3 regions of the Micromonospora sp. RTGN7 genome follow, and region 1 is predicted to be linked to each of the others. Evidence: riboswitches for the same ligand, from Rfam matches in the RefSeq annotation. Region 1 holds a riboswitch; each other region holds the start of a gene.
The links. A riboswitch is a leader RNA that binds a small molecule or an ion and turns the genes downstream of it on or off. The one in region 1 is predicted to bind cyclic di-AMP.
Positions count from the first base shown of each region.

Region 2: it holds a riboswitch for cyclic di-AMP, as region 1 does, so the genes downstream of both, SNR22_RS15110 (NlpC/P60 family protein) here and SNR22_RS19875 (hypothetical protein) in region 1, are expected to answer to the same signal.
Region 3: it holds a riboswitch for cyclic di-AMP, as region 1 does, so the genes downstream of both, SNR22_RS21935 (transglycosylase family protein) here and SNR22_RS19875 (hypothetical protein) in region 1, are expected to answer to the same signal.

Region 1 covers NZ_JAPZLF010000013.1:42,328-54,522, reverse strand. The annotation lists gene SNR22_RS19895 (hypothetical protein) at 1-820, opposite strand, end outside; gene SNR22_RS19890 (hypothetical protein) at 944-1,357, opposite strand; gene SNR22_RS19885 (helix-turn-helix transcriptional regulator) at 1,501-1,839, opposite strand; gene SNR22_RS19880 (carbonic anhydrase) at 2,054-2,830, shown strand; gene SNR22_RS19875 (hypothetical protein) at 2,925-3,947, opposite strand; cyclic di-AMP (ydaO/yuaA leader) riboswitch at 3,951-4,082, opposite strand; gene SNR22_RS19870 (hypothetical protein) at 4,212-4,562, opposite strand; gene SNR22_RS19865 (hypothetical protein) at 4,678-5,400, shown strand; gene SNR22_RS19860 (DUF305 domain-containing protein) at 5,489-6,118, shown strand; gene SNR22_RS19855 (metal-sensitive transcriptional regulator) at 6,186-6,488, opposite strand; gene SNR22_RS19850 (copper ion binding protein) at 6,636-6,845, shown strand; gene SNR22_RS19845 (hypothetical protein) at 6,875-7,870, shown strand; gene SNR22_RS19840 (heavy metal translocating P-type ATPase) at 7,884-10,142, shown strand; gene SNR22_RS19835 (CsbD family protein) at 10,313-10,486, shown strand; gene SNR22_RS19830 (hypothetical protein) at 10,660-11,154, shown strand; gene SNR22_RS19825 (DUF2786 domain-containing protein) at 11,219-12,195, opposite strand, start outside.
Region 2 covers NZ_JAPZLF010000009.1:21,576-28,475, forward strand. The annotation lists gene SNR22_RS15100 (NlpC/P60 family protein) at 1-946, shown strand, start outside; gene SNR22_RS15105 (peptidoglycan recognition family protein) at 1,085-3,076, opposite strand; cyclic di-AMP (ydaO/yuaA leader) riboswitch at 3,287-3,427, shown strand; gene SNR22_RS15110 (NlpC/P60 family protein) at 3,440-4,480, shown strand; gene dcd (dCTP deaminase) at 4,553-5,131, opposite strand; gene SNR22_RS15120 (pyridoxamine 5'-phosphate oxidase family protein) at 5,231-5,791, shown strand; gene SNR22_RS15125 (zinc metalloprotease) at 5,864-6,847, opposite strand.
Region 3 covers NZ_JAPZLF010000016.1:81,990-94,184, forward strand. The annotation lists gene htpG (molecular chaperone HtpG) at 11-1,927, shown strand; cyclic di-AMP (ydaO/yuaA leader) riboswitch at 2,430-2,603, shown strand; gene SNR22_RS21935 (transglycosylase family protein) at 2,603-3,274, shown strand; gene SNR22_RS21940 (VOC family protein) at 4,191-4,562, shown strand; gene SNR22_RS21945 (BON domain-containing protein) at 4,684-4,980, opposite strand; gene SNR22_RS21950 (GlsB/YeaQ/YmgE family stress response membrane protein) at 5,019-5,288, opposite strand; gene SNR22_RS21955 (STAS domain-containing protein) at 5,320-5,766, opposite strand; gene SNR22_RS21960 (response regulator transcription factor) at 5,919-6,605, shown strand; gene SNR22_RS21965 (HAMP domain-containing sensor histidine kinase) at 6,602-7,987, shown strand; gene SNR22_RS21970 (GerMN domain-containing protein) at 7,984-8,631, shown strand; gene SNR22_RS21975 (LacI family DNA-binding transcriptional regulator) at 8,654-9,673, opposite strand; gene SNR22_RS21980 (beta-glucosidase family protein) at 9,711-12,195, opposite strand, start outside.

The DNA.
Region 1 (12,195 bases):
CGCGGCCCCGGGCGACGGTCGGCAGGTCACGGGTGGCGGTGGGCGTCTCGCGACTGACCACCGGCATCTCGCGGGTCTGCTCGGCCGCCGGCGGCTGTTCGTCGCTCACCCCGGGCAGCAGGGACTGCTCCTGCGCGGCGGGCGCGGTCGCGGCGTACGCCTCCTCCCGGAGGCTGCGCGAGGCGACGGTGGCCTGCTCGGCGGCCCGCCAGGCGGCTTGCTCCCGATCCCGGGCGACCTGCTGCCGGGCGCGCAGGTGGTCCCGCACGGCGCGGCGCAGCATCAGTTCCTGGTCGACCGGGTGCAGCCGGGGGTTCCAGCCGTTGCGGTGGGCGAAGACGTCACTGAGCTGCTCCTCGGACAACTCCCGACGCCAGTACGCGTTCAGTGCGGCCCGGTGCAGGTAACGCTCGCGGTCGGCGTACTCGGCGGGGGTGCGCTCGGTGTGCGGGCAGCGGTGGGCGGCGGCGGTGGCCAGCCGGCGGACGTCGGCCTCCGCAGCCTCGGACGCCTGCCAGACGGCCTCGACCTCATCCTGGGTGGACAACCACTCGGCTCGCAGCCGCTGGGCGGTGGCCGCCGCCCGCTGCGCTGCGGTCGCCACCTCCTCGGCGTAGCGGCGGCGTTCCCGGTCCGCCGCCGCCTGCTCCAGCGGGCTCGGCATGGCGGCCTCGCGGAACCGCCCGCCGATCACGGAGCGCAGGAGGTTCGGCCGGACGACCAGACAGGTCACCGCGACGGCGACGACGCCGAGGAGGGCCAGCCAGATGGCGGCGGCCAGGGGTACGTCGATCAGGACGGAGGAGAGCGCGGTCTGCATGAGGGGCACCTCGGGTGGGACGACATGGACTGACGGCTGGGGCCCGCCGTGCTCCCGGAAACCATGGCCGGCCGGGGGGAGGCCCGCCCGGACGGCCCGTGATCGACGCGAGGCGGCCCGGGGTCAGTGCCGGGGTGGTCCGCGTCGGACGAGGGTGCCGCCCGTCGGGTCGACGGCGGGGCGGTCGAGCGGAACGATCCCCACACCGACGCCGGCCGGCGGGGTCGGCGCCGGGCGCCGGGTGCCACCGAGGGCCCGCGGCGCAGACTGGTCGGCGCGTAGCGCGGCGGCCGGGCCGGGCCCGGGGCGCAGCACGTCCACCCGGCTGGTCACCACGATGGGACTGGTCGCCTCGGCGGCGGAGGCGGGGGCGGCGGAGGCCAGGGCGGACCCGCCGCCGAGGCCGACGGCGAGGACCAGGGCGGTCAGCGCGAGGCGACCCAACTCCCTGATGCGCCGCAGCGTCGCCTGCCACTGCGGGCGGGACCCGCGCAGCGCCACCGGCCGGGAAGGGCGGGTGAACGCTGCGGGCTGCATCACACCAACCTATCCCCGTCCGGTCCGGACCGCAGCTCCGGCGAGCGCAGGCCGGGGGTGAGCCGGGCCACGGCCCGTCGCTGCGGACGGAGGCCTTCCGGCGGGGCAGGACCGTGGACCGCTGACCGTGGTCGGTGCCGCGGTCAGGAGCCGGTGCCCTCTTCGGCCTGGTCGCCGGTGAAGAGGGCGAGCAGGTCGCCGACCTGGCGGTCGGACTCGGCCGGGTGGCGGAAGTGGCCCCTCGGGTTGACCGTGTACTCGTTGCGCCGGCCCACCCGGGTACGCCGGAGGTAGCCGCCGGCCTCCAGGTCCGCCACGATCGCCTGGGCGGCCCGTTCGGTCACGCCCACCTCGTCCGCGACGTCGCGCAGCCGGGCGGTGGGATTTCGGGCGATGGCGAGCAGCACGTGCGAGTGGTTGGTGAGGAACGTCCAGTTCCGGGTGGCCCCGCTCGCGCCTGCGGTCGTCGTCATGTCCGACATGCTAGGGCGGTCCCGGCGCGCCCACGGCCCGGGGCGGCTGAACCCCCGCCTCCGCCCGCGGCTGACGGTAGGCTGCTGCCCCGGGTGCACGCCCTTCCCGAACGCAAGACCGTCCCGACGTATGAAATGTGTATCACGTAATGCTTGACGTGCCTTTGGCTGCGTGTGACCGTGGGGGAGCTGGTCTTACGGCCGAAGGGCGAGGTGGTGGGGCATGAGTCATTTCAGTGCATCGATGGCCGAGTCGAGCGTGGGGCGGGCCGATCCGCTACCGGACGCCGGCCGCCCGGGCAACCACCGGGGCCCGGTCGCCCCGGGGCGGGCCGTCGTCGAGCTGCTCGACGGCAACCGCCGGTTCGTCAACGGTGTGCCACGTCACCCGAACCAGGACGCCGGCCACCGCGCCGCCGTCGCCGACGGCCAGCATCCGTTCGCGGTGATCGTCGGCTGCTCCGACTCCCGGCTGGCCGCCGAGATCATCTTCGACCGGGGACTGGGCGACCTCTTCGTGGTCCGCACCGCCGGGCACACCATCGGCCCCGAGGTGCTCGGCAGCGTCGAGTACGCGGTGACCGAGCTGGGCGTACCCCTGGTCGTGGTGCTCGGCCACGACTCCTGCGGCGCCGTTCAGGTCGCCAGGGCGGCGGTCAGCAGCGGCAAGCCGCCCGCCGGCCATCTGGGGGCCGTAGTGGACGCCGTGGTGCCGAGCCTGCGCAGGGCCGCCGAGCGCGGGGTCGAGGACATCAACGGGATCGTGGACATCCACATCGCACAGACCGTCGAGGCGATGCTCGCCCGCTCGTCCATGCTGGCGGCCGAGGTCGCCGCCGGGCGGTGCACGGTGGTCGGGATGTCGTACCGGCTCAACGCGGGCGAGGTGCGGACGGTGGCCGCAGTACCGGCCGTCAGCGACGCCTCGGTGGTCAGCGACGCCTCGGTGGCCGCCCCGGCCGTCCCCCCGGCCCGGGGTGCGGCCCCGGCTGCGGCCTGAGGCGCTCCGCGGCCTGAGGCGCTCCGCGGGCCGCGACCCGGCGAGGGCCGCCCCGCACGGCGGCGGGACGGCCCTCGATCGCGTGGTGGGCTCGTCAGAGCAGCGACATGTGCACGTGGTCCGTGTGGTTGGAGGGCCCGCTGTAGGACTTCCAGCCGGTCGCCGGGAACCAGATCTGCCGGTTCCAGATGACGTAGTAGATGCCGAGCCGGTCGGCGTTGCGGATGAGGAACGCGGCGAGGTTGTTGCCGTACATCCGGGTGTCGTTGTTGTGCCAGGAGGAGAACCCGCTGTTCTGCAGCGACCAGTCGCAGGCCCGGCCCTTGGGGTGTTCCCACGGCCCACCCGGTCGGTAGCAGCCGACGAAGCGTTTGAAGCCGGCCTTCTTGGTCTCCTTGTACGCGTGCAGTGTGCGCGGCGTGATGCAGCCGGAGGTGGTCGGGTCGTCCGCGCTGCACGACTCGGAGCGCCAGTCGCCGTCCGAGCCCAGGCCCGGCGCGATCTTTGCGACCGGGGACGTGGCGTTGACCAGGCCGCCGGTGAAACCCTCGCCGCCGACCAGCGCGAGGGACTTCTCGGCGTCGTACTTCTTCTTCGCCATGATCGAGGTCTGCTTCTGCTGCTCGCGGATCTCGGCGTCGAGCGCGAGCTTGGCCTGCTCCGCGCGCTCCTTGGCCTCGTTGACCTCGGCGAGCTTCCGGGCGTTGATCATGTTGAGCTGGTCGAGGGCGGTGGCGCGCTTGACGAACGAGTCCGGGCCGCCGCTGTCCAGCAGCACCGTCAGCGGGCCGATCCGCCCGGTCCGGTACGACCGGGCGGCCATCTCGCTGACCTGCGGGATGAGCGCGGTCAGTTCCTGTTCGGCCTGCTTCACCTCCTTGGTGCGCTGAAGCTGGAGCTTCTTGGACTTCTCGAGCTTCGTCTTGGCCTGGGTGTATTCCCGGTTGGCCGCCTCGATGACGTCAGTGATCAGCTTGGGCTCGTCGTCCTCCTCGTGCCCCGAGGGTTTGGGGGTGGAGGGCGCGGCGAACGCTGGGGCTGCCGGTCCGGCGAGAATCGCGAACGCGGCGAACACGGCCACCACAGGTGTCAACCAGCGGCGCAGGGGTGCCGTCACAGTGTTCCCTTCCATCGACCGCCGACCGGGTTAGCTGACGGGTTCGGGGCGGAAGTGGCCCCTACCGCTGTCGCGGATTCACCCCAGTTACCTGGTTCCCCGGTTCGCCTCTCGGCGATTGGGCGGCGGCACCGCAGGCGCCGCTGCGCGCCTTCGGCGGTGACCGGCAGCGAGGTTACCCGAGAGTCCGCCTGGGGATCTACGTCCGGATACCAACTAAAGGCGTCATTTCGTAATCGCTGTCGGTAATCAGTGACGTGGTTCTCACGCGCGACGCCACTGCCGGTCACGCTGCGGAGTGTCACCATGTGCTGTCCGTGCTCCTTTCTTGATCGGCCCAGGGGGCCGAGGGGTGGTGGGGTCGGGCCGGGCCGCCCGGGCCGTCCGGCCGGCCGCGCTGACCACCACCGCCAGCCAGGCCAGCGGGGTGCCGCGCTGATGCTCGGCGATGTTGTATGTGTCCGACGACGGGTCGGTCAGCTCGACCTGCTGTCCCGCGTCCGGCCCCTGTCCCATCCGGACGGTGACCGCGCCGTACGGGCCGTCCTGCGCGCCCGGCCCAGCCCGTCCTGCGGCGTCTCCGGCTGCGGCGGGCACGTTTGCCCGGGTGCCCACGCCGTCACGCCCGGCGGGCCGGGGCGGTGTGGCAGCGGTCCGGCCGCCGGGTCGGGCGCCACCCGGCGGGGTGCGCGGGGCGGGCGATGCGGAGTCCGGACGACCATCGCCCGGAATGATAGCCATTCTCGCCTGGGAACGCAGGTCGCGCACACATCCGGCCCGATCGTTGCGCCGGGACGTGGCGGCCCGGGACCGGGGGGGCGGTGTCGTGGGGTTCGGCGCGGACAGCCCGGTCTGGCCGGCTAGCGTGGACGGGGTGCGGACGGCGACGGTGCTGACTGCCGGGCGGTGGGCCCGGCTCGTGCTGCTGCTCTGCACCCTGGTCGGGCTGGCCGGGATGCACACCCTCGGCCACGCCGGCGGGGGCCATGGTGGTGGCCACGACCGGCCCGGGCCTGCCGGCGCACATCCGGCCGCCTCCGCCACTTTCAGGGTCTCCGCCGTGACGGACGTGATGGGCATGGCCTTCCCCGTCGGCCACGCCACGGGCGCGGCCCCATCCGTCGGCCACGCCACGGGCGGCGCCGTGTTCCTCGTCGGCCTGATGCGGGTCGGTCCGGTGCGGGTGCCGTCCGGTGGCTGCCCGGTGGACGGGTGCCCGACGGCGTGGCTGCCCGCCGGCGATCCTGGTGCCGGCCCGCCCGGTTGGAGCATCTGCCTGGCGGTGTTCGGCGCGCTCGCGGTGGCGCTGCTCGTGGCCGTGCTCCTGCTCGGCGGGGTGCGGTCGGCCGGCCTGTCCGCCCGTCGGCCCGGCGGGCCGTCCGCCGGTCCGCGTGCCCCACCGCCCCGGCCGATCGGCCTGTGGCTGGCCGAGATCTCGGTGTCGCGTACGTAGGACGCCCGACGCGGGCGCCGGCCTCTGCTGCCGGCGGCCGGGTCCCCGTCCTGCCTGCGTACGCACTCGACACCGAAGGATCCAGACCGTGACCAATCGTACGATCGCGCGCCGCGCCGCCCTGGCCGGCGGGGCGCTCACCGCCGCCCTGGCCCTGACCGCCTGCGGTTCCGCCGACCACGCCTCCTCCGGCCACGACACGCCGCCTGCCGCGACCAGCGGCGTACCGGCGAGCGGGTCTGCCACGTTCGGCGACGCCGACGTGATGTTCGCCCAGATGATGATTCCGCACCACCGGCAGGCGGTGGAGATGGCCGAGCTGGCCGACTCCCGGGCCGCCGACGCCGAGGTCAAGCGCCTCGCCGTTCAGATCAAGGGTGCCCAGGGGCCGGAGATCGCGACCATGACCGGCTGGCTCGCGGGATGGGGACGCGCCGTCCCGTCGGACGGGCCTGGGCACGGGATGCCGGGGATGGACCACGGCATGCCCGGGATGATGTCCGACGCGGACATGACCAGGCTGGCAGGCGCGACCGGCTCGGAGTTCGACCGGCAGTTCCTGACCATGATGATCGCCCACCACGAGGGTGCGATCACCATGGCGAAGGAGGCGTTGGCGAAGGGTACGAACGCCGACGCCAAGGCGATGGCCCAGGAGATTGTCGCCGCCCAGCAGGGCGAGATCGATGACATGAACAAGATCCTCGCCCGGCTCTGACGCCAGCGGCCGGTGGTGGGGGACGGGTCTCTCCGGCTCGTCCCCCGGCCGGGGATGGTGGGTGCGGTCAGCCGCGCTTCATGAGGCGGCCGACGGAGGCCATCATCTCGGTGGCCATCTCGTCGGCCCGACCCTCGGCGGCACCCTCGCGCATGCAGTGCCGGGCGTGCCCGTCGAGCAGGCCCAGGGCGACCTTGTCCAGGGCGGCCTGGATCGCGGAGATCTGGGTGAGCACGTCGATGCAGTACCGGTCCTCGTCGACCATCTTCTCGATGCCACGGACCTGGCCCTCCACGCGGCGGAGCCGCGCGAGCAGCTGATCCTTGCTGGCGGTGTACCCCCGGGTCGGGGCGGGCGTCGGTGTGGTCATGACATCCAGGATAGCCTACCCCCTGGGGGTATGCTACGGTCCTTGGTGACGGCGATACCCCCCACGGGTATTGGATGCCGGAGATGGCTGTGGTCCGCCTCACGATTACCCCCCGGGGGTATGGTGGGCCGGGAGAGGAGAGTTGCGATGGTTACCACCACGTACCAGGTGCAGGGGATGACCTGCGGGCACTGCGTCAGCTCAGTCAGCACCGAGGTCGGCGCGATCGAGGGCGTCAGCGACGTCCAGGTGGAGCTGGCCTCCGGCCGGGTCACCGTCACCAGCGAGGGCCCGCTGTCCACCGACACCGTGCGCGCCGCCGTCGACGAGGCCGGGTACGACCTCGTCGGCGTGTGACGCCGCCCTGCACAGAACCGAGGTACCCGATGAACACGACGACGAAGCTGAGCGGTTTCGCACTCGGCCTCGCGGCAGTGTTCGGCGCGGCGTACGGGGTCGGCCAGCTGGCCGACCCCGTCACCCCGGCCGCCGAGACCCGCCACGACGCCGGTGATCCCACCCACGGCAGTGCCGCGCAGCCCTCTGGCAGCGCAGGCTCCTCCACCGACGACGCCGCAGCTCACCTGCCAGGCGGGCTGCTCGTCTCCGACCGGGGCTACACCCTCGCCCCGGTGGTCGCGCCGGCCGGCGAGTTCGCCTTCCGGATCACCGGCGCCGATGGTGCCCCCGTCACCCGTTACGACGTCGCGCACGACAAGCGGATGCACCTGATCGTCGCCCGGCGGGACCTCTCCGGCTTCCGGCACGTCCACCCGGAGCTGGCCCCGGACGGCACCTGGCGGATCGCGTCCCCGCTCGGCGGCCCGGGCGTCTGGCGGGCGTTCGCCGACTTCACCCCCACCGGCGGCCCGGCGCTGACCCTCGGCGTCGACGTCACCGTCCCCGGGTCCCTCGACGCCCGGCCGCTGCCCACACCGGCAACCAGCACCACGGTCGACGGCTACACCGTCTCCCTGGCCGGATCGCCGCAGCCGGGCCGGGCCGCCGAGCTGACCCTGACGATCAGCCGCGGCGGTACGCCGGTCACCGACCTGCAGCCCTACCTCGGCGCGTATGGGCACCTGGTGGCGCTGCGCCAGGGGGACCTGGCGTACCTGCACGTGCACCCGGAGGGCGCGCCCGGCGACGGGCGGACCCCGGCCGGGCCGGCGGTGACCTTCTCCGCCGAGTTCCCCTCGGCCGGCGCCTACCGGCTCTACCTCGACTTCCGGCACGGCGACGCGGTGCACACGGCCGAGTTCACGGTCGTCGTGGGCGTCACCGCCGTGCCCGACGGCCCAGCGACGAGCACGCCGGCCGTCACCACCAGCCCGACCGCCACCGGTGCCCCGAGCGCCGGTGCCGGGCACGGGCACGACTGACAGGAGGGCAGCGATGACCTCGTCCACGCGACCGCTGCCGGTCGCACCGAACCGGATCAACCTGACGATCGGCGGCATGACCTGCGCGTCCTGCGCCGCCCGGATCGAGAAGAAGCTCAATCGGATGGACGGGGTGACCGCCACGGTCAACTACGCCACCGAGAAGGCCACCGTCTCCTACGCCGACGACGTCACCACCGACGACCTGATCGCCACGGTGGAGAAGACCGGCTACACCGCGGTCCTGCCGCCCCCGCCCGCGCCGGCCGGCGCGGAGCAGACCGCCGCCGAACCGGTGAACGAGCTGCGCGGGCTGCGCACCCGGCTGTGGGTGTCGGCCGTGCTGGCCGTGCCGGTGATCGTGTTGGCCATGGTTCCGGCCTGGCAGTTCGACTACTGGCAGTGGCTGTCGCTGACCCTGGCCGCCCCGGTCGTGGTCTACGGCGGCCTGCCGTTCCACCGGGCGGCGTTCATCAATCTGCGGCACGGCGCGGCAACCATGGACACCCTCGTCTCGCTGGGCACCCTGGCCGCGTTCGGCTGGTCGCTCTGGGCGCTCTTCCTCGGCGACGCCGGGATGCCCGGGATGACCCACCCGTTCAGCCTCGGCATCACCCGCACCGACGGCGCCGGCAACATCTACCTGGAGGCGGCGGCCGGGGTGACCGTGTTCCTCCTCGCCGGCCGATACTTCGAGGCCCGCTCGAAGCGGACCGCCGGGGCGGCACTGCGTGCCCTGCTGGAGTTGGGTGCCCGGGACGTCGCGGTGCTGCGCGACGGGGTGGAGATCCGGGTCCCGGTGGACCAGCTCGCCGTGGGGGACCGGTTCGTGGTCCGCCCCGGCGAGAAGATCGCCACCGACGGGGTGGTCGACGACGGCACCTCGGCCGTCGACGCCAGCATGCTCACCGGTGAGTCCGTCCCGGTCGAGGTCGGCCCTGGTGACGCCGTGGTCGGCGCCACCGTGAACGCGGGCGGCCGGCTGGTGGTCACCGCCACCCGGATCGGCGGCGACACCCAGCTCGCGCAGATGGCGAAGCTGGTCGAGCAGGCCCAGACCGGCAAGGCGGCCGTGCAGCGGCTGGCCGACCGGATCTCCGGGGTGTTCGTCCCGATCGTGATCGCGCTCGCCGTCGGCACGCTGGGCTGGTGGCTCGGCTCGGGGGCCGGCCCGACCGCCGCGTTCACCGCCGCCGTGGCGGTGCTGATCATCGCCTGCCCGTGCGCCCTCGGCCTGGCCACCCCGACCGCGTTGCTGGTCGGCACCGGGCGGGGCGCCCAGCTCGGCATCCTGATCAAGGGCCCGGAGGTGCTGGAATCCACCCGGCAGGTGGACACCGTGCTGCTGGACAAGACCGGCACCGTCACCACCGGGAAGATGACCCTGGTCGACGTGCTTCCCGCCGACGGCACCGACGCCGCCGAGTTGCTCCGGCTGGCCGGGGCGCTGGAGGCCGCCAGCGAGCACCCGATCGCCCGGGCCGTCGCTGCCGGGGCCGCCGACGCGGGGCCGCTCGCCACGGTCACCGGCTTCGCCAACGCCGAGGGGCTCGGCGTCACCGGGACCGTCGACGGCCGCGAGGTGATTGTGGGGCGGCTCCGGTTGCTGCGCGAGCGCGGACTCGACGTACCGGAGGAGGTCGAACGGGCGGCGACCGGCGCCGAGGCCGCCGGCCGGACGGCGGTGCTGGCCGGCTGGTACGGGCGGGCCCGGGGTGTCCTCGCGGTGGCCGACGTGGTCAAGCCGACCAGCGCGGCGGCGGTCGCCGGGCTGCGCGCCCTCGGCCTGACCCCGGTGCTGCTCACCGGCGACAACGCCACGGTGGCGAAGGCGGTGGCCGCCGAGGTCGGCATCGACGAGGTGACCGCCGAGGTGCTGCCCGCCGACAAGGTGGACGTGGTGAAGCGGCTCCAGGCGCAGGGCCGGACCGTGGCCATGGTCGGCGACGGGATCAACGACGCCGCCGCCCTGGCCCAGGCCGACCTGGGGCTGGCCATGGGCACCGGCACCGACGTGGCGATCGAGGCCAGCGACCTGACTCTGGTCCGGGGTGACCTGACCGCCGCCGTGGACGCGATCCGGCTCTCCCGCCGCACCCTGGCGATCATCAAGGGCAACCTGTTCTGGGCCTTCGCCTACAACGTGGCCGCCTTGCCGTTGGCCGCCGCAGGCCTGCTCAACCCCATGATCGCCGGTGCCGCGATGGCCTTCTCCTCGGTCTTCGTCGTCGCCAACAGCCTCCGCCTACGCCGCTTCCGGTCGGCGGCCTGACCGGGCCCGTCGCGCGCACCCCGGCCGGCCGGCCGGAGCGGACCGCGCCGGGGCCTGCGACGGTGGTCACGTTGGGTGAGTATTTGCCGGTGGCGACGGTTGGAGGGCCGGAAGGCGGGGTACATCCACCTCGTCGAAGAACTGAGCAAGCCGCAACGCTGGAGGTTCACATGGGTATCGACGACAAGATCGCCAACACGTCCGAGGACGCCGCCGGCAAGCTGAAGGAAGGCGCCGGCCGGGCCACCGACAACGAGCGCCTGGAGGCCGAGGGTCGCAACGACCAGGCCGGCGCCAAGCTCAAGCAGGCCGGCGAGAAAATCAAGGATGCCTTCAAGAGCTAAAAAGCTCGTACGCGCGCCGGGCCGGCCCTTCGCCGGTCCGGCGTTTTGCGTGCCGGTGGCCGCCCCCTCAACGGGCGCCCCGGGAGGTGGACCGCCGGGCCCCGGTTCGTGACAGGCTCCGGCATGCTGGGACGGTCCACAACCCGAACGGGGAGAACATGTCTCGTCATGCCGTGACCTTGCTTCGTGTCACCGCCCTGGTGACCCTGGCCGCGTTCGCCGCCGGCTGCCAGTCGGCCGAGGACGGCGCAGGGGAACCGGCCGCCGCGCCGCCCACGACGGCCTCGGCCGAGCAGCCCACCGGCGCAGCCCCGGAGCCGTCGGGATCCTCGGGCGGGGTCACGGCCGCCAACACGGACCAGGTGTGCCGGGCGGTCGACAAGCTGCTCCTGGCCGGAAGCAAGGAGATCGCCGCGGAGTCGGCGGCTGCCACCCGGGCAGAGGAGACCAGCGAGCAGCTCAATGCCCGGCTCAAGGCGACCCTCGACGACCTCGCCGACGACGTCCGCGAGCAGGCGTCGCGGGCCGAGGACCGCGAGATCGAGGCGCTGCTCACCGACACCGCGAAGCAGCTCGACGCGGGTGCCCGGTCGACCAGCCCGGTGAAGTGGCTGGGTTCGACCTACGTCGACATCCCGCCGAAGCTGACCCGGGAGTGCCGCTTCTGACCGGCCCGGTCACCGCCGGCCGTTCACCGGCTGCACGGGCAGCACCGGCGTCACGGGCGGGCCGTCAGCGGGCCGGCCGGCCAACCCCGGCGTCACGGGCTGGCCGGCCGCGCAACGGCCGGGGCGCGCGTGACGCCGGGTCCAGGGACGCCCGGTCGGCGGCGGAGGTGCCGGAGGACCAGCCCTCCTCGTCGGCGATCGTGAGCCGCTTGCTGGTGATCCCGGGGAAGAGGTCGTCCAGCCGTTCCCGCACCGCGTCCGTGCGGGCCGCGAGCACCGGCAGTAGCCGTTCCGCACCTGGTTCCTGGGCCGCCTCCCGGCTCGCCTCGTCGGTGGCCGAGCGCAGCCGCTCGCCGATCCGCAGCGCGAACGCGTTCAGGAAGGACTCGTCGTACCCCTTCGTGCGCCGGCTGCTGCCCTTCGACCGGCGCTCGGTCCGGCCGCGCAGCATCGCGGCGGTGGCCTGCACCAGCAACGAGGTGTAGAGCAGCTCGACGGCCGCCAGCTCTGCCGGGAAGCCGAGCACGGTGGCGAACCCGAGGTCGTCGGACCAGATCGACTCGCACCGGTTCGCCGCTGCCACCTCCTGCACCAGCAGCGCCTTCGCCCCCGGATACGGCGGCTCCGTGCCGAGCCGCACGCCGCCGGGCACGTCGGTCCGCTCGGCGGTCGCCTCCACCAGGGCCACGTCGATGCTGTGCCGGGCCATCAACTCCTGCGCCTTCCCGGTCAGCGCCTCCGCCTCGGCCGGGAAGGTGGTCGACTCGGCCTTGGCCAGCAGGGCCCGTACCCGGTCGAGCATCCGGGAACCGCTGCCGCCTCGCGGCGTCACCATCGCCGCGCCGGCCGTGCCGGGCGGCGGGCGGAGCACCGCGATCGGTGGCAACCCCTCCACCAGCGCCAGCACGTCGACCACGTCGCGCAGGGCGGCGATCCGGTCGGTGCCCTCCCGGGCCGCCCAGGCCGTCAGATACCGGCGGTCGTCGTCCCACCACAGGGCCGCGTCGAGGCCGGCGAGCTGGTCGTCCCACCACGCGGGCA
Region 2 (6,900 bases), on a different contig from region 1:
TCGGTTCGTACACCGCCTACTCACCCTGGTTGCGGCCGTTGCCGTGGGCGCGGGAACGCTGACCGCGCCCGCGTACGCCGAGCCCTCGGTCGACGAGATCGAGGCGGCGATCGACAAGCAGTGGGAGCAGCTTGAACCCACTATCGAGCAGTACAACAAGGTCCGCGCCCAGATGAAGGTGAACAAGAAGAAATCGGGGGAGCTGGAGAAGAAGATCGAGCCGCTCACGCTCGAGACCGAGCTGGCGATGAACCGGGTCGGTGACCTTGCCTCCCGCTACTACATGTCCGGCCCGTCGCAGGACCTCGGTGCGCTGCTGGTCAGCACCACGCCGGGAACGCTCGCCGAGCAGCTCACCATGCTGGACCGGCTGGCCGCGGAGGAGCGCCGACAGCTTGAGGGCGTGCTCGCGGTCCGGGCCAAGTTCGACAGCCAGAAGCTGAAGCTGGACACGCTGATCACCGCCCAGGAGAAGCAGACCAAGGAGTTGGCGGCCAAGAAGACGCAGATCAACTCCGAGATCAAGCGGCTGCAGGCGTCGATGCCGAAGACCACGGTCTCCGTTGCCGGCTGCCCGACGATCGAGGGTGTGGTCAACGCGGCGGCCCGGACCGCCATCCGGACCGCCTGCGCCCAGGTCGGCGACCCGTACGTCTGGGGTGCCACCGGCCCGAACTCGTTCGACTGCTCCGGCCTGACCCAGTTCGCCTACCGGGCGGCCGGGATCTCGCTGACCCACTTCACCGGGGCACAGTGGAACGAGGGCCGCGCCATCCCGCGCTCGGAGGCTCGCCCGGGTGACCTGGTGTTCTTCTTCAGCGACCTGCACCACGTCGGCCTGTACCTGGGCAACGACCAAATGGTGCACGCGCCCCGGGCCGGCAAACCGGTCCAGGTGGCGAGCATCAACCACATGCCGGTCGCCGGCTTCCGCCGCCCCGGCTGACCTTCGGCGCAGCCCCCGCAGGGGGCCGCGCCCAGCCGGCGTCCCGGCGTGGTCCCCGCGAAGGCCGCCCGGACGCAGCGGACGAGGAAGGCCCCCGGTCACTCGACCGGGGGCCTTCCTCGTGCCGTGCGGCGAGCGTCAGCGGGGCGCGCCCAGCGGGGACGCCACGAGGTTCACATCGGCGCGGTCGACGTACATGATCCGGTGGCCGAACTGGATCTGCACGTACTTCTTCTCGCCCCGGATCACCGTCCAGTCGCCGGGACCGGAGCCGTCGAACGTGCTGGCCCGGTAGTACTCGCTGGGGAGCACCGCGCCGACGGCGTAGCGCTGGCCGGCGGAGAGGGTGTACTGCAACGGCGAGATCGGCTGGTATGGCACCCCGGCCGGGTACGCCGCCTCCTCCGGGTACGCCCGCCCGTACACCGGGATCGTCGTCTTTCCGGCCTTCGGGGTGGCCACCAGGCCGACGGTCCACGCGGCGGTGGGCGCGGAGGCCGGATTGTGGAACCACGCCTTCTGCCCGAGGTACCAGATTGCCGTCCAGTCGCCGTCACGGCCGGCGAGGGCGTACGTCTGTCCGGCCGAGGCGCGGGCGCCGTGGTCGGAGACGGCCATCGTGGCGGGCGTGCCGTTGGGGCGCAGCGCGATGTCGTTGACCAGCGGCGCGTCGGCGCTGGGCGCGGAGCGCAGCACCACCGACGAGGAGCCGCGCGACGGGCACGGCACGCCCACCGTGACGCAGCCGGTGAACGCGGGCCGGTTGGTGGCGAAGTCCGGGTCGATCCGCACCATCCCGGTCAGCGGGGTGGGCAGGTTCAGCTCCGGGGCGCGCAGCAGGTCGAAGTAGTGCGACCAGTCCCAGTAGGGCCCCGGGTCCCAGTGCATGCCGCGCACGTTCGCCGCGACCGTGCCGGGCACGTTGTCGTGGCCGATGATGTGCTGCCGGTCCAGCGGGACGCCGTGGCGCAGCGCGAGGTACCGGACCAGCTTCGACGAGGTGCGGTACATCGCCTCGGTGTACCAGGTGCCCTGGGCGGCGAAGCCCTCGTGCTCCAGGCCGATCGACTTGGAGTTGACGTACCAGTTGCCGGCGTGCCAGGCAACGTCCTTGGTCTTCACGTGCTGGGCGATGTGCCCGTCCACCGAGCGAAGCGTGTAGTGCCAGCTCACGTAGGTCGGGTCCTGGACCATGTTGAGCGTGCCCGCGTAGCTGCCCTCGGTGTCGTGGATGAGGATGTATTCGACCTTCTGCCGCTTCGGCCGGTCGGAGAGGTCGTGGTTGCCGTAGTCCCCGGGGTCGGCGCCGAGCGACTGGTACGGCGCGGGGATCCACTCGCAGGAGATGGTCGAGGGGCACTCCAGGCCGTCGGGGCGTGGCTGCGGGCGTAGGCCGAGCCGGTCCAGCCAGGACTTCTGCGGGGTCAGCGCGCGGGCGGCAAGGGTCACCCGCTGCCCGTCGTCGGTCACCCGGGTCTCGCCGGCGGTGATCTCGCCGAAGACCTCGTCGGCGAAGGCCGCCGCCGCGTCGGCGCCGTCCGCGCCGGAGTACCGGGCCACCGCGCCGTACCAGGCCGCCGGGTCGGTGGCGGTTCCGACCGGGGCGCCGATCTGCTGCTGGTACGACGCGAGCAGCGCCGCCCCGCCGCGGATGTTCGTCGGCGCGTCGGTGCGCAGGGCCGCCTCGTCAGCCCCGATGAGGGTGGCTGCGGTGTCGAGGGTCTGCAACGACTCGACGCTCGGGGCCTCGTCGGCCTTCGGCTGGGCGGGGGCCAGGGCGGTGCGGGAGTCGTCCCCGCGTGGGTCCTCGGCACCGGAGTCGTGGTGGGTGCCGGTCGGCAGGGCGGTCACGTAGTCGGCGTCGGTGAGGTGCATCGGCCCGTACCCCCCGCTGGTGCTCGGGGTGCCGGCGTTGGTGTCCCAGCGGGACTGGAGGTAGGAGACGCCGAGCAGGACGCTCTCCGGCACGCCGAACTCGGCGGCGGCGTCGGCATACTGCTGCTGGCGGTCGGGGGTCTGGTTAGCTGCGGCCGAGGAAACGGCGGTGCCGAGGGGTACGAGGGCCGTGGTGGCGGCCACGGCGGCGGCGAGCAGGATCCGCCTGCTCGACGACGCGACGGAACGGTGCATCGAATCTCCTGAGGGGTCTGCGGTTGAGGTCACCTTCCCGCCGTCGCCCTCCCTCCGTCAATAGCCTTCCCCCAAGTGCCTCGATGTGAAGGAAACTTCCGTCCCGGGCGTTACGGTGTGTCACCGCCCGGAGGGTTGCGGATCTATAACAGGCGTCTCTACTCTGGTCAATCGTCGGCCGGTAGTTGCACCGCCCAGCCGGGAGGTGACGGCCCGACACCGCCGAGTCGCCTCCGGGCGAACCGGGGACCCAGGTACGCCGGGGTGAATCCGCAGCACCGCTGCGGTAGGGCGCTCTCCCTTCCCGCCCGAACCCGTCAGCTAACCCGGTAGGCGGTCAGGGAAGAAGGAGAACTGAGCCCGGTGGCACACCATGCCCTGCGGCACCCGGCACGCCGATCGGCCGACGCCGACCGGATGCCGGCCACGCCGCGCCAACGCTGGTCACGCTTCACCACCGCCCTCGCCGCTCTCGCCGGCGCCGCCGTCGTCCTGACCGGCGCACCGACCGTGGCCCACGCCGACCCCTCGGTCGCCGAGATCGAGCGGCAGATCGACCAGGACTGGAACAAGCTCGAACCGCTCATCGAGCGGCACAACGCCACCCGCCAGGACCTCGCCGCCAAGCGCCGGCAGGCCGATGCGCTCGCCAAGCGGATCGGGCCGTTGCAACGCCGGGTCGACGAGGCGATGGATAAGGTCAGTGGCCTCGCCGTCGAGGCGTACAAGAGTGAGAACCTCTCGGGGATGAATGCGCTGCTCGGCAGCCGCTCGCCCAGCCAGCTCATGGGGCAACTGGAGATGCTCGACCAGTTCGCCGAGCGCCAGCAGCGCGAGGTCCGGACGGTCATCGACCTCCGCGACGAACTGGCCGCGAAGAAACGGCCGCTGGACGAGATGGTCATCCAGCTTGCCCGCACCGAGGCGCAGCTCGCGGCCAAGCGGAAGCAGATCAACACCGAGATCGACCGGCTCCAGAAGCTACGGCTCACGGTGTACGGCAACGGTGGCGGCGGCTCGCTGCGCCCCGCGCCCTGCCCGGCCGCCTACCCCGGCGGCGGCGCGGGGGTCGCGGTGAAGTTCGCCTGCGCCCAGATCGGCAAGCCCTACGTCTGGGGCGCCGAGGGACCGAACTCGTACGACTGCTCGGGCCTGATGCTGGCCGCCTGGGCCAAAGCCGGCGTGTCGCTGCCGCACAACGCCGCTCAGCAGCGATCGGTGACCGCCCGAGTGAGCCGCGCCGACCTGCGCCCCGGCGACCTGGTCTTCTACTACGCCGACCTGCATCACGTCGGCATGTATGTGGGCAACGGCTGGGTGGTGCACGCCTCCCAGGCCGGCCAGCCCATCAAGATGAAGCGCGTCGACGACGGCCAGATCAACAGCTACGGCCGCCCCGCCTGAGAGGGGTAAGGAGGGGCCCCTTCTTAACGCATACGGTCGAGAAGGGGCCCCTTCTCACACCCAAGAGGGGCGTCAGCGGGTCGGCCAGGTGCGCCAGCTCTGCCAGGAGCGGCTCGGGGTCGGGCCCCGCTGCCCCTGGTAACGCGAGCCGTAGACCGCCGAACCGTACGGGTGCTCCGCCGGCGAGGAGAGCCGGAAGATGCAGAGCTGGCCGATCTTCATGCCCGGCCAGAGCGTGATCGGCAGGTTCGCCACGTTGGACAGCTCCAGGGTGACGTGCCCGGAGAAACCCGGGTCGATGAACCCGGCGGTCGAGTGGGTGAGCAGACCCAACCGGCCCAGCGAACTCTTGCCCTCCAGCCGGCCCGCGAGCTGGTCGCCGAGCGAGATGACCTCCAGCGTGGAGGCGAGCACGAACTCCCCGGGATGCAGCACGTACGGCTCGCCGTCGGGCACCTCCACCGGGGAGGTCAACTCGTCCTGCTGCACCGACGGGTCGATGTGTGTGTAAAGGTGGTTGTTGAAGACCCGGAAGAGCTTGTCGAGGCGTACGTCGATGCTCGACGGCTGCACAAGGGTGGGCTCGAACGGCTCCAGCGCGAGCGTCCCGGCCTTCAGCTCGTTGACGAGATCGCGGTCGGAGAGCAGCATCGCCACACCATAGCGAGCCTGGTCGGTGGGTCTGTCATCGCCCGCTGCGCCCGGCGTGCCGCGCTCGCCTGTCGTACAGGTGTTCGATAGAATGTCCACATGGCTTCCTGGTCCGAATTCGCCGCTGACGAGCCACGACTCGCCGGCGGGATCCGCCTCCTCATGCAGCAGTACGGGCCGGGCTTCGGCTACCTGGCCACCGTCCGCGCCGACGGTGGGCCCCGGGTGCACCCGGTCTCCCCGGTGATCACCGACGACGGGCTCTTCTGCTTCATCATCGACTCGCCGAAGCGGCGCGACCTCGAACGCGACGGCCGCTACGCGCTGCACTCCTTCCCGCCGGAGGACAGCGACGACGAGGCGTACGTGGCGGGACACGCGTGGCCGGTGACCGACCAGGCCCGGATGGCCCGGCTCGCCGAGCTGGGGCGGGCCGCCCCGCAGGTGGACTGGCGGCTGTTCGAGTTCACCGTCGACGTGGCGATGCTCGCCCGCCGCTACCAGGGTGGCGCCGTCTTCCCGGGCGGCGGCCCGGGGCAGCCGGCCGTGCAGGTGTGGCTCGACCCCCGAGCCGCCGGTGACCCGGGCGGCGCCCCGGTGGGCGTACCGGATCAGGGGCCGGCCCGGCACGCCCGCAACGCCCACCGCGCGGCGGCCTGACCCCCCGACGACGCCGGTGCCGGCCCCGTCGAAGGACGGAGCCGGCACCGGAGGGTCAGGAACAGGGGAGCGTCAGGCCGCGCGGTACGCGTTCCACGCGGTCAGCATCCGGCTCGCCTGCCCGGTGGTGAACTGGTACATGCACGAGTCGTAGGTGTAGTCCATGAAGTTGGTGATCGGGTCCAGGCCGGTGGCGGTGCAGGTGTTCCGCCCGGTCGGGCACTGGTACGCCGGCGAGGCCTCCGCCGGGGTGTCACCCACGCTGTCGCCCGAGCCGGAGCAGCCGCCCTGGAAGGTGTGGTACAGGTTCAGCCAGTGGCCGACCTCGTGGGTGCCGGTGTCGCCCTGGTTGTAGTTGGTGGCGGTGCCGCCCGGCAGCGACTCGCTCAGCGCGACGACGCCGTCCATACTGCTCAGCTTCCGCTGCGGGAAGGTCGCCCAGCCGAGCAGGTCGTCGCTCAGCTCGCCGAGGTACATGTTCAGGGTGTTCTTGCCGCCCTCACGCAGCGAGGTCTTCATCGAGCGCTCGGCCGACGAGCCCGACACGATCGGGTACCACGCCGGGTTCGTGACCCGGTTGATCTTTTGGAGCTGGAAGCTGAAGGCGGTCGCCGCGCCGCCGGTGCCACCGCTGTAGGCATTGTTCAGCACGGTGATCTGCGAGGTGATCAGCGAGTCCGGGATGTTGCCGCCGGCCCGGGTGCTGTTCTCCTGGATGACGTGCACGACGACCGGGATGGTCACGGTGGCGAGCGTGCCGGCGCCGGCGCCGGCACGGAAGTTGGCCCGCTCGCGCAGGGCGCCAGCCAGGTCGGCCTCGCGCTCGCGGACCTGTGCGGCGGTCAGCTCGTTGGGTTCGTGCTTGGCCTGCGCGCCCGCCTTGACCCGGGCGTCGGAGTGCACGTCGGCCGGCTCGGCGCAGATCTCCGCCGGGGCGGCGGAGAAGGCCGAAGCGGCCGGAACGACGCCCACGGCAGCGGTGCTGAGCAGCAGCGCGAGGGTCGTCGACGCGACGCCTGCGGTGCGCCGGGTCAGCAGGTTGGGACGGAGTCCCATGGGCCCACCTCTTTCTGGCAGCGCGGCAGGGGGTGTGTCGCGCCATGGCTGAA
Region 3 (12,195 bases), on a different contig from region 1:
GGGGGTCGGTGTGAGCAACCGGATCGAGACGCTGGAATTCCAGGCGGAGGCGCGCCAGCTGCTCCAGCTGATGGTCCATTCGATCTATTCGAACAAGGACGTCTTCCTGCGCGAACTCATCTCCAACGCCTCCGACGCGCTGGACAAGCTGCGCCTGGAGTCCCTGGTCGACAAGGATCTCACGGCCGACGTCTCCGACCTGCACGTCGAGATCGAGGTCGACCGCGAGGCGCGCACCCTGACCGTCCGGGACAACGGCATCGGCATGTCCCGCGACGACGTCGTCAGCCTGATCGGCACCATCGCCAAGTCCGGCACGGCCGAGCTGCTGGCCAAGCTGCGCGAGTCGAAGGACGCGGCCGGGTCCGCGGACCTGATCGGGCAGTTCGGGGTCGGTTTCTACGCCACCTTCATGGTCGCCGACAAGGTGACCCTGGTGTCCCGCCGCGCAGGGGAGGCCGAGGGCACCCGCTGGGAGTCCACCGGCGAGGGCACGTACGTCGTGGAGACCATCGACGATGCCCCGCAGGGTACGGCAGTCACCGTCCACCTCAAGCCGGAGGACAGCGACGACCACCTGTACGACTACGCCGCCGACTGGAAGATCCGCGAGATCGTCAAGCGGTACTCCGACTTCATCGCCTGGCCGATCCGGATGACGGTGCAGCGCCCGGGCGAGGACGGGGCGACCACCAGCGAGGTGCAGACCCTCAACTCGATGAAGGCGCTCTGGGCCCGCCCGCGCAGCGAGGTCGACGAGGCCGAGTACAACGAGTTCTACAAGCATGTCAGCCACGACTGGGCCGACCCTCTCGAGACGATCCACATGAAGGGCGAGGGCACCTTCGAGTACGAGGCGCTGCTCTTCCTGCCCTCGCACGCCCCGGTCGACCTGTTCGCCCCGCAGGCCCGTCGCGGGGTGCAGCTCTACGTCAAGCGCGTGTTCATCATGGATGACTGCGACGCGCTGATGCCGAACTACCTGCGCTTCGTCAAGGGTGTCGTCGACGCGCACGACCTGTCGTTGAACATCTCCCGGGAGATCCTCCAGCAGGACCGCCAGATCCAAGCGGTCCGCCGCCGGTTGGTGAAGAAGATCCTCGCCACCGTCAAGGAGATGAAGGCCAACGAGGCCGAGAAGTACCACACCTTCTGGGCGGAGTTCGGCCCGGCGCTCAAGGAGGGCCTGCTCGACGACCCGGACAACACCGAGGCGATCCTCGACGTCGTCTCCGTCGCCTCCACCCACGACCCGGCGGAGCTGACCGGCCTGCGTGACTACGTGGAGCGGATGAAGGACGGCCAGGGCGACATCTACTACATGACCGGGGATTCCCGGTCGATGATCGAGAACTCGCCGCACATCGAGGCGTTCCGGGCCAAGGGCTACGAGGTGCTCATCCTCACCGACCCGGTGGACGAGGTCTGGGTGGAGCGGGTCGGGCAGTTCGACGGCAAGCCGCTGCGTTCCATCGCCAAGGGCCAGGTCGACCTGGACACCGAGGAGGAGAAGCAGGAGACTGAGGCCGCCCGCGAGCAGCAGCGCCAGGAGTACGCCGAGCTGCTGACCTGGATGACCGAGAAGCTCTCCGGCAGCGTCAAGGAGGTGCGGCTCTCCACCCGGCTGACCAGTTCGCCGGCCTGCGTGGTGGGCGACGCCCACGACATCACGCCGACGCTGGAGAAGATGTACCGGGCGATGGGCCACGAGGTGCCGCAGGTCAAGCGGATCCTGGAGCTCAACCCGGGGCACCCGCTGGTCGAGGGGCTGCGCAAGGCCCACGAGCAGGACGCCGCCGGGTCCGATGCGCTCACCGACACCGCTGAGCTGCTGTACGGGATGGCGTTGCTCGCCGAGGGCGGCGAGTTGGCCGACCCGTCCCGCTTCACCCGCATCCTCGCCGACCGGCTGGCCCGTACCCTGTAGCCGCCGAAACGCCCCGCGCGCCGGGCTCCCGGTCGACACCGTCGACCGTGGATGCCCGGCGCGCGTCGTTCACACCCCTCTCGTGCGGGTCCTCGGGCGGCGGAGCGGACGGGAAAATGAGGCCAGCCCGCGTGGACGGCGGGCGGTCGAGGTGTGGCGGCCGGCCTGGGTGCAACTGGCACCCGGGGAGTTGAGCTGCGCGACCGACACCGCCGTCGCCGGGCTCGGTCCACGCCCGTCCCACTGAGCCTTCGGCGTTCACCGACGGTGTCGGGCGTCCGATGTGCGCTATCGGACCGACATAACGCTGAGTAGCGTCCCGAGGTGCCCGATCGCCTTGCATCCTGATCGAACTCGGACCTCTGATCGCCCTGCATGGCTGGTACCGCCTCGCAAGTCGACGGTGCGGCCGTTCGCTCGAGCGGGTGAAGAACTTCACAAGAGGTGGGCAATCATCACCGACGGTGCCTAACGTCGATCGAGTCCGCCAACGCGGTCACCACGGTCGGTAACGCCTAATCCTGCCGCCGGCCGTCGGTTTCCTTTGATCCATGGCAGGAGCGGGGGAACCACACGTTCCTCGGTGCATCGCACCTCGGGGTGAAGCCGCCTGTGGCGGCCGGGCTCCTCGGCCCGAACCCGACAGCTCACCTCGTCGGCGTGGAGGAATCACACATGGCTACTGAACACACCGCCCGACACCGTCGGGTCACCGCTCGCCGCGCCGCCGTCGGTACCGTCGCGGCGGGCGCCGTCGCCGGGGCCGTCGCCCTCTTCGGCCCGGCCGCGCCGGCCCAGGCCGCGGTCAACTGGGACGCGATTGCCCAGTGCGAGTCCAGCGGCAACTGGCACATCAACACCGGCAACGGCTACTACGGCGGCCTCCAGTTCTCGGCGGGCACGTGGGCCGGCTACGGCGGCAAGAAGTACGCCGCCCGCGCCGACCTGGCCACCCGCGGCGAGCAGATTCGTATCGCCGAGAAGGTGCTCGACGGGCAGGGCATCGGGGCGTGGCCGACCTGCGGCAAGAAGGGCGGCTCGACGAAGGCCAGCCCCAGGTCGGAGAACTCGGAGTCGAAGGCCGCCCCGAAGGAGCGGTCCACGCGGACCGAGAAGCCGGCCTCGCGCAGCAAGCGGGACACCACGAAGAGCACCACGAAGAGCACCACGAAGAGCGCACCGACCGGTGGCGGAAAGACCTACGTGGTCCGGTCGGGCGACACCCTGTCCGAGATCGCCGGGGCCCAGAGCGTGCGGGGCGGCTGGCGCGCGCTGTGGGAGAAGAACGAGCGGGTCGTGGGCGAGCACCCGAACCTGATCTTCCCGGGTCAGCGGCTCAGCCTCTGACCCACCCGGGGCGGGTCGGTTCGACCCGGCACCCCGCAAGGCCAAGCGCCCGGCCGGTCCTCCGGCCGGGCGCTTGGCAGTCCCCCCGGGGCACCGACAACCCGGCCCCTCGACTGGGCGGGCTTGGGCGCGGGGTGGGGCAGGCCCCGTGCACGTCGCCGCGATCAACGAGCGGCGGTAACCGACTTCGACACGGACCCTGGCGGGGCAGGCGTCCAGACGGCCCGGGTGCCGGATGGGTCATGCCCACTCGTCCCCTTTGCTCTGCTGCCGTCACCGCAACGACCAGTACCGCGCAGTCGCCTCACAGGCCAGCACGAGCGGACGGCAGGAACCGTCGCGGTCCCCGCGTGTCGCGCAGGGGGCAGCAGAGCAAAGGCGCCAGTGCAGGTGTCACCGGCGGATCGGCGGCGACGCTGGCGCCGAATCAGCACACGATCACGAGAAAACGGGTCGGCGGGCGGCGCCGATCACGGGCAGGCTGTCGCGATGTCGCGCCCCACCACCGCCCTGCTCGACGACCTCGACGACCTCGACGACCTGCCGTACCGGCAGCGGATGACCACGCGCTCGCCGCCCGGGCCCGGCCCCTCGCCGCCGCCGGCAGGCTGGCCGCGGTGCTCGCGGAGCTGCGCGCCGGTTGGCTCACGGCCGACGACCTCCGCCCGCTGCTCACCGACGCGCCGGCCGACCTGCGCCGGCTGGTGTACCGGTCGCTGCGCGCGTCCCGCCGACCGGATCGTCGACGCGGTCCGCGACCGGTTCGGCGACAGCGAGACATACCGGCCACGGTCTTCAACGGCGCCCGGCGAAGTCGCGCCCGCCGCAGCACAGTCGCCTCGACGTGGTCCAGCCAGCGGACCTCACTCTCCAGCGTGGAGATCAGTTGTCGTACCCGGCGGGCACGATGCGGAACATGTCTGAGCCATATCCGCATCGACACCACGCCATCGACTACATGGAGTTCACGGTCACCGACCTCGACCTGGCCAAGCGCTTCTACGCCGAAGCGTTCGCCTGGCAGTTCAACGACTACGGGCCGGGGTACGCCGGCATCCGGAGCCCGCACGGTGACTCCGCGCCCGAAGTCGGCGGTCTGTGTGCGGATCAGGAAGTCCGGGCGGGTGGCCCGTTGGTGCTGCTCTACTCGGCAGACCTGGACCGGTCCGTGCAGGCGGTGAAGGACGCCGGCGGCCAGGTGGTGGGGCCGTACGAGTTCCCCGGTGGCCGCCGGTTCCACTTCACCGACCCGAGCGGCAACGAACTGGGTGTCTGGTCCGAGCTGTAGCGGGCGCGGATCTCCCCAGGCTCCGCTTCTTCGGCGTCATGGCGGGTCACCCCGGTCCGGCCTGAAGTCGCTGACCGCCGCCGCCCTGCCGACGGGGGGACGTCACCGCGGGGGCTCGTGCTCACCGGCGCGGACGACGCGGCTCGGACAGCCGTAGGGCGTTGCAGACGTCGGCGACGTCGGTGACCGCCCAGGCCAACTCCCCGGCGGCCCGCCGGGCCCGCGGGTCGGCGACGATGCCGGTGAGGATGACGACCCGGTTCTGCACGCTGACCCTGACCGGCTCGTGGCGGACGGTCGGGTCGCCGCCGAGCCGCCGGGCGACGGCGGCGGCGAGCCGGGCGTCCTCATCCGCAGGCCCGCTGTCGGGCTCGGCGGGCCAGGAATGGTCGTCGGGCGACGGCCAGGGGATGACCACGGGGGATGGTCCCTTCTCGGGGTGTGGTGTCGGCGTGTCTAGGCGGAGTCCGAGCGGCCGGAGGTGGCCGCCACCAGGACGACGCCGACCCCGGCCAGCCCGACCTGCACGAGCACGTCCTGGAACCCGAAGCCGGACCCGGCCACGCCGACGAGGCGGGCGAGGATGGTGCCGAGCAGGGCGGCGACCACGCCGACGACCAGGGTGAGCCAGCGCGGCGCGGTCTGCCGGCCGGGAACGACGAGCCGGCCGAGGGCCCCGACGACGAGCCCGATGAGAAGGGCGCTGACGAGCCCGGGGACGGTCACGGCAGCTCCTGGGCGACGAGGATACGGAGGCTCACCGCGGCCCGCCGGCCGACGTCCCGTCAGGCAGTCCCCGCACCGGCACGGCCGCCCGGCCGACGGGCGTCTGTCCCGCCCGGTAGGAGCCCGGCGCGGGGGACCGGTCGGGCCGGTCGGCCTCCGGCGTCCGGCCGACGACGATCGGCAGGACCTGGTCCAGGCGGGCGGACCGCAGGATGCGCCAGATCCGGGGGTTCGGGTCGCGTACGGTGAGCTCCGCGTCGGCGCGGGTGAGCCGCCGGTGCACGTCGAGCAGCAGCCCGATCGCGGCGGCGTCGACGTGCCGGCAGCCGGACAGGTCGACCACGACCTGGGCTGGGCGCAGGGCGAGCAGTTGGTCGAACACGGCACCGGTCGTCGACAGACAGGCCAGGTCGAACTCGGTCACGGTCACCTCGACCAGGGGAATCGAGCACTCCCGGTGTGCCAGCGGCGTTGTCACGGCCGTACCCCTTCCCTCGCGGACCCGGATGCCCACCACCGTGTCGGTCGGGGGTGGCGGGCACCACGCGGACGTGTGACAGTTGCGTGACAAATCCGTCATCCGTCGGACACGGTTGGCCATCGGCGGACGGCCTTGGGGATGATTCCGGTGTGACGTCCGTACTGGTGATCGAGGACGACGACCGCATCCGACTGGCGCTGCTGCTCGCGCTGGAGGACGAGGGCTACGACGCCCACGGCGCTGCCACAGCCGAGGAGGGGCTGCGTGCCCAGCGCCGGAACCCGGCCGACTACGTCCTGGTCGACCTGATGCTGCCGGGCCTGGACGGCTTCGAGTGCATCCGTCAGATCCGCCGCGATGACGACGTGCCGATCGTGGTGGTCAGCGCCCGCGACGACACCCACGACATCGTGGCCGCCCTGGAGGCCGGCGCTGACGACTACGTCGTCAAGCCCGTGGCGATCAAGGAGCTGACTGCCCGGCTGCGCGCCCTGCGTCGGCGCGCCCGCGCCGCCGTCCCGGCCGTGACCGAGCCGGTGCCGGTGCTGGCCTTCGGTGACCTGGAGGTCAGCCCGGAGGCGGGGGAGGTGCGCCGGGCAGGCAATCGCGTGTCGGTGACCCGCACCGAGTTCCGGCTGCTGTGCGAGCTGGCCGAGCACGCCGGCCGGGTGCTGTCCCGCCAGCAACTGCTGCAACGGGTCTGGGGGTACGACACCGGCGACGAGCGGCTGGTCGACGTGCACGTCGGCCGGCTGCGGCAGAAGATCGAGCCGGACCCGGCCAACCCCGAGTACCTGGTGACCCTGCGCGGGCTCGGCTACAAGCTGCAACGATGACGGGTCCCCGCCCGCCCGCGCGGCGTCGACTCGGCCTGCGCGCCCGGGTCACCGCGGCGTTCGCCGCCGGGGCGCTGCTGCTGGCCGCCTCCATGGCCCTGGTCTCGTACGAGCTGACCCGCCGGTCCCTGATGGACGAGCGGGAGCGTACCGCGGTGCGGGCCGCGTACTTCGACGCCGCCGTGGTGCGCAACGGCCTGGACACCGACGACCCGGACGTGGTGGAGGTGCTGCGCTCGCTGGACACCGGCGGCAGCCGGCGGGCGCTGCTGAACATCGACGGCGACTGGCACGCCCGCACCGCCGACGTCGGGCTCACCGCCGCCGTGCCCGAGGAGCTGCAACGGCTCGTCGGCGCGGGGGAACCGGCCGTGCAGCGGGTCCGCGTCGACGGGCAGGCCGCCCTGCTGGTGGGGGTGCCGCTGTCCGGATCGGCGACGTACTACGAGGTCAACTCGCTGGGCGAGCTGGAGCGGACGTTCCAGGCGCTGGCCCTGACGCTGACCGCCGTGGCCATCGTGGTGGCCGGCTCCGGGGCGGCGCTGGGCTGGTACGCCACCCGGCACGGCCTGCGTCCGCTGACCGCGGTCGCCGACGCCGCGGAGAAGATCGCCGCCGGTGAGCTGACCGCCCGCCTCGACCCGGCCACCGACCCCGATCTCACCCGGCTGTCCACCTCGTTCAACCACATGGTCGACCAGTTGGCCCGCCGAATCGAACGGGACCGCCGGTTCGCCGCCGACGTCAGCCACGAGCTGCGCTCGCCGTTGCAGACCCTCGCCGCGGCGGTCAGCGTCCTGCAACGGCGGCGGGAGCACTACGACGACCGTACCGCCACCGCCGCCGGTCTCGTCGCCGACGAGATCGACCGCTTTCAGCGGCTGGTCAATGATCTGATCGACCTGGCCCGCAGCGACCAGCCCGCCCACCGCGCCACGGTCGACGTGGCGGAGTTGGCGCGGCGGGCCTGCGTCGAGCGGGACCTGCCGGCCTCGCTGGTGCGCCTGACGGCCGGCACACCACGGAGGTGGCGGGTGGAGCAGCGGCGCGTCGCGCAGGTGCTGGTGAACCTGCTCGACAACGCAATCCGCTACGGGGCCGGTCCGGTCGCGGTGCGGCTGTCGCGCGACGGCGATGCCGGCGTGATCGAGGTCGACGACGACGGCCCCGGGGTGCCGGTGGAGAACCGGGAGGTCATCTTCGACCGCTTCGTCCGGGGCCGGGCCGCCCACGCTCGGGGCACCGGCACCGGCGACGGCACCGGCCTCGGCCTGGCCCTGGTCGCCCAGCACGCCGCCGCGCACGGCGGCCGGACCGGCGTGGTCGACCGTCCGGGCGGGGGCGCTCGGTTCCACGTCACCCTGCCCGGGAGCCTGCCGTGACCGCCCGGGCCGCGGCGCCCGCCATGGGCGGCGGCCGGGCCGGGGGAACCGATCGCGCCGGCCTGCCGGACTTCGCCCGGCGCGTCGTCGCCCCGGCCGTCCTGGCCGGCCTGCTCGTCCTGGCGTCCGGCTGCGGGGTGCCGGCCGAGGATCGGCCCCGGGTGGTCGAGGTCCCGCCCGGGCCGTTCCCGTCCCCGGCGACGGCCGGCAGCACCGCCCCGAACGGCCGGGTCACCGAGACGCTGTGTTTCGTCCGGGACGACCGGCTGGTACCGGTGCCGCGCCGCGTCAACCACGCGCCCGACGTCGACGCCCAACTGCGCGACCTGCTCGCCGGCCCCACCGCCGTCGAGCGGGACGCCGGGCTGAGCAGCGCGTTGCCGGGGGCGATGAGTGCCGTCGTCGCGGACGTCGCGGGCGGCCAGGCGCGGGTGACGGTCGGCCAGACCGGCGACGAGACCGGCCGCAGCGACGAGGTCCTGGCGTTCGGGCAGATCGTCTGCACCCTCGACGCCCGGGACGACGTCACCACCGTGTCGTTCCTGCGCGACGGCCGCCCCCTCGGGGTGCCTCGGGCAGACGGCTCGCTCTCCGCCGCGCCGCTGACGGCCGCCGACTACACCGCCCTCACCGCCACCCGCTGACCGCCGGGCACCCGCCGCCGGGTCAGCGGTGCGGGGCGGTGCTGTCGCGCATGGTCAGCCGGGGTTGCAGGAGGGTGGAGCCCGGGACCGGCTCGCCGTGCACCTTGCGCACGAGCAGCGCCACGGCCTGCCGGCCGACCTCCTCGGCCGGCACGGGCACCGAGGTCAACCGTGGGCTGGCCTGCTCGGCGAACTGGTCGGGGCAGATGCCGACCACCGACACGTCCTCGGGCACCCGCCGGCCCAGGGTGGGCAGCGTGGCCAGGACGGGGCCCACGGCCGCCTCGTTCTGCACCACCAGCCCGGACAGGTCGGGCCACCGCTGCAGCAGTTCGACCAGTTCCCGGCGGACGGCCGCCGTGCCCTCCTCGCAGGGGCGGACCACGGCGTCCACGCCGAGTCGGGCGGCGGTGTCGACGACGCCGGCTCTGGTCCGGTGCGCGAAGCCGGTGCCCCGGTCGTAGACGGCGGCCGGGGCGCCGAGCAGGGCGATCCGCCGGTGACCCAACCCCGCGAGGTGCTCGACGCAGACCCGGCCGGCCCCGTGGAAGTCCAGGTCCACGCAGGTCAGCCCGTCGGCGTCGGCGGGGAGGCCGATCAGCACGCTGGGCCGGCCCAGCTCCCGCAGCAGCGGCACCCGGGAGTCGTTCAGCTCCACGTCCATCAGCAGGAGACCGTCCACCATGGCGCTGGCCGCGATGCGGCGCAGCCCGGCCGGACCCTCGTCGGAGGTGACCAGCAGGACGTCGTGGTCGACCGTGCGGGCGGTGGTCACCACCGCCATGGCGAACTGCATCACCACCGGCACCTGCATTCCGGAACGCAGCGGCAGGACCAGCGCGATGACGTTGGCCCGCCGGCTGGCCAGGGCCCGCGCGCCGGCGTTCGGGTGGTAGCCGAGGGCTTGGACGCTGGCCAGCACCCGGGTGCGGGTGACCTCGGAGATAACCCGCTTGCCGCTGAGCACGTACGACACGGTGCTGACCGCGACCCCGGCGTGCCGGGCGACATCGGCGATGGTGACCAGGTCGGGTGACTTCACCGGCCGCGTCGCCGTCGCCGGGCGGCCCGCGCCGCGCTCATCGGTGCCGCCCGGTGCCGGAGGCCGCCCCGACCAGCGGGTCGACCCCGGTGCTCCCACCGGCCGAGCCCCGCACGACGAGGGTGCCGACCAGGCGGACGTCGCCCACGGACCGCCCGACCAGCACGCTGTGCGGGGCGTCCTCCACCACGTACCGACCGAGGGAGTCGTCCCACCAGCCCAGGTCGGCGGCGCACAGCCGCAGCCGCACCACCGCGCGCCCGCCCGGGGCGAGGGTGATCCTGGCGTGGTCGCGAAGCTGGCGCAGGGGCTGCTTGACCCGGGAGCGGCGCTGCCGGGTGTAGAGCTGGACGACCTCCTCGCCGGTGCGGGTGCCGCCGTTGGTGACCTCGACGCTCACTTCGACCTCCCCGTCGGCGGTCACCGATGTCGCGCTGAACCGGAGGTCAGCGTAGTCGAACCGGGTGTAGCTCAGCCCGTGGCCGAAGGGGTACAGCGGCTCGCCCCGGTGGTAGAGGTAGGTGGCGTCGGCGCCGATGATGTCGTAGTCGAGCAGGTCGGGCAGCTCGGCGGCGTCGGCGTACCAGGTCTGGGTCAGCCGCCCACCCGGCTCGGCGTCGCCGAGCAGCACGGCGGCCAGCGCCGCACCGTGCTCCTGGCCGCCGTGCGCCGACCAGAGCACCGCCGGCAGGTGGGCGTCGGCCCAGCCGATCGCGTACGGGTAGCTGCTGGTCAGGGCGAGCACGGTGCGTGGATTGGCGGCGTGCACGGCGCGCAGCAGCGCCTCCTGCCCGGCCGGCAGCGCCAGGTCGACCCGGTCCTCGGTCTCCCGACCGTTGACCATCGGGTGGTTGCCCAGCGCCACGATCGCCACGTCGGCGGCGGCGGCCAGCTCGGCGGCCCGGACGGCGCCGTCGACGAGCAGCTCCACGGCGAACGCGGTGGCCGTCTGCGGCCCGGCGGCGTCGACGCGCAGCCGCCCGTCCGGCCCCACGGCCACGTACCGGTCGGTGGCGAGGTGGCGCAGCAGCACCGTCCCGTCTGGGCCCGGCGCGAACCGGAAGGTCTCCCGGACCACCCAGCCGCCCGGCCCGGGGCGGTCGTTGACCAGGTCGCCGTCATCGTCGGCCCCGACGTGCCGGCCGTTGCCGGCGGCGCGCAGCGCCACCGCGTCCGCGCCCCAGTCGAAGACGTCGAACCAGGTCTCCTCGGTGGCGGCGGCCGCGTCGGCGGTGAGCGGGCCGCCCTGGCCGCCGGTCGCCGCGCGCACGTACCGGCCGCCGACGCGGAGGGCGATCCGGTCCGCTCCGCTGTGGGTGCTCACCTGGCCCACCGGCCCGGTCAGGGCCCCGAAGAGTGTGACCGCGTACGGCAGGGTGCCGCTGTACCAGTCGGTGTGGACGGTGTCGGCCAGCGGACCGAGCACCGCGACCCGCAGGTCGGCTGTCGGGGCGAGCGGGAGCAGCCCGTCGTTGCGCAGCAGCACCACGGACTGCCGGGCGGCCTCGCGGGCCAGTTCCCGGTGCGCCGGGCAGTCCACCACGTCCGGGGACACCCCGGCCCACGGGTCGGTCTCCGGCGGGTCCAGGTCGCCGAGGCGGGCCCGGACGGCCAGGACGCGCCGGACCGCCCGATCCACGTCGGCGGCGGTGACCAGGCCGCGCTCCAGCGCCTCGGTGATCCGTTCGACGGTGGGCCGGGGGTCGGTGTCGTCCTCGGTGAAGTTGTCGATGCCGGCGCGCAGGGCGGCGGCGAACCCGCTCACGTGGTCGGGCAGGTGGGCCTGCACGCCGGCGATGTTGCTGGCCGCCCCCGCGTCGCCGACCACCATGATCTCGCCGGGGGCCATCCGCCGCAGCTCGGTCTCGATCAGCGGGCTGAGGTGCGCCGGCACGCCGTCGACCAGGTTGTACGAGGCCATCACGGCGACCGCCGCGCCGGCGGCCAGCGGGGCGCGGAACGCCGGCAGCTCGTACTCGTGCAGCACCCGCGGCGGCAGGTCGCTGGAGGTGGTGGCGCGGTCGGTCTCGTGGTTGTAGCCCAGGAAGTGTTTGAGTGTCGGCGCGGTGCGCAGTCGGTCGGGGTGCTCGCCGCGCAGGCCGGTGGCGTACGCGGTGGCGAGGTGCCCGGTGAGCCCCGGGTCCTCGGACCAGCCCTCCTCGTTGCGTCCCCAGCGGGGGTCGCGCAGCGGGTTGACCACGGGCGCCCAGACGTTCAGGCCGACCCGCTCGGGCTCGGCGTGGTGCTTGACGCGCACCTCGTCGCCGACGGCGGCGCCCACCGCCCGTACCAGCTCGGCGTTCCAGCTGCTGGCCAGCCCGATCGCCTGGGGGAAGACCGTGGCCGTTCCGAGCCACGCCACCCCGTGCAGCGCCTCGGTGCCGGTGCGGAACGGCGGCAGGCCGAGCCGACCGACGGGGGCCTGCCACTGGTGCAGCAACCCGATCTTCTCCGGCAGGCTGAGCCGGTCCAGGAGGGCGTCGACGCGTGCGTGGGAGGACGGGCCGGGCGTCCGGCCGGTG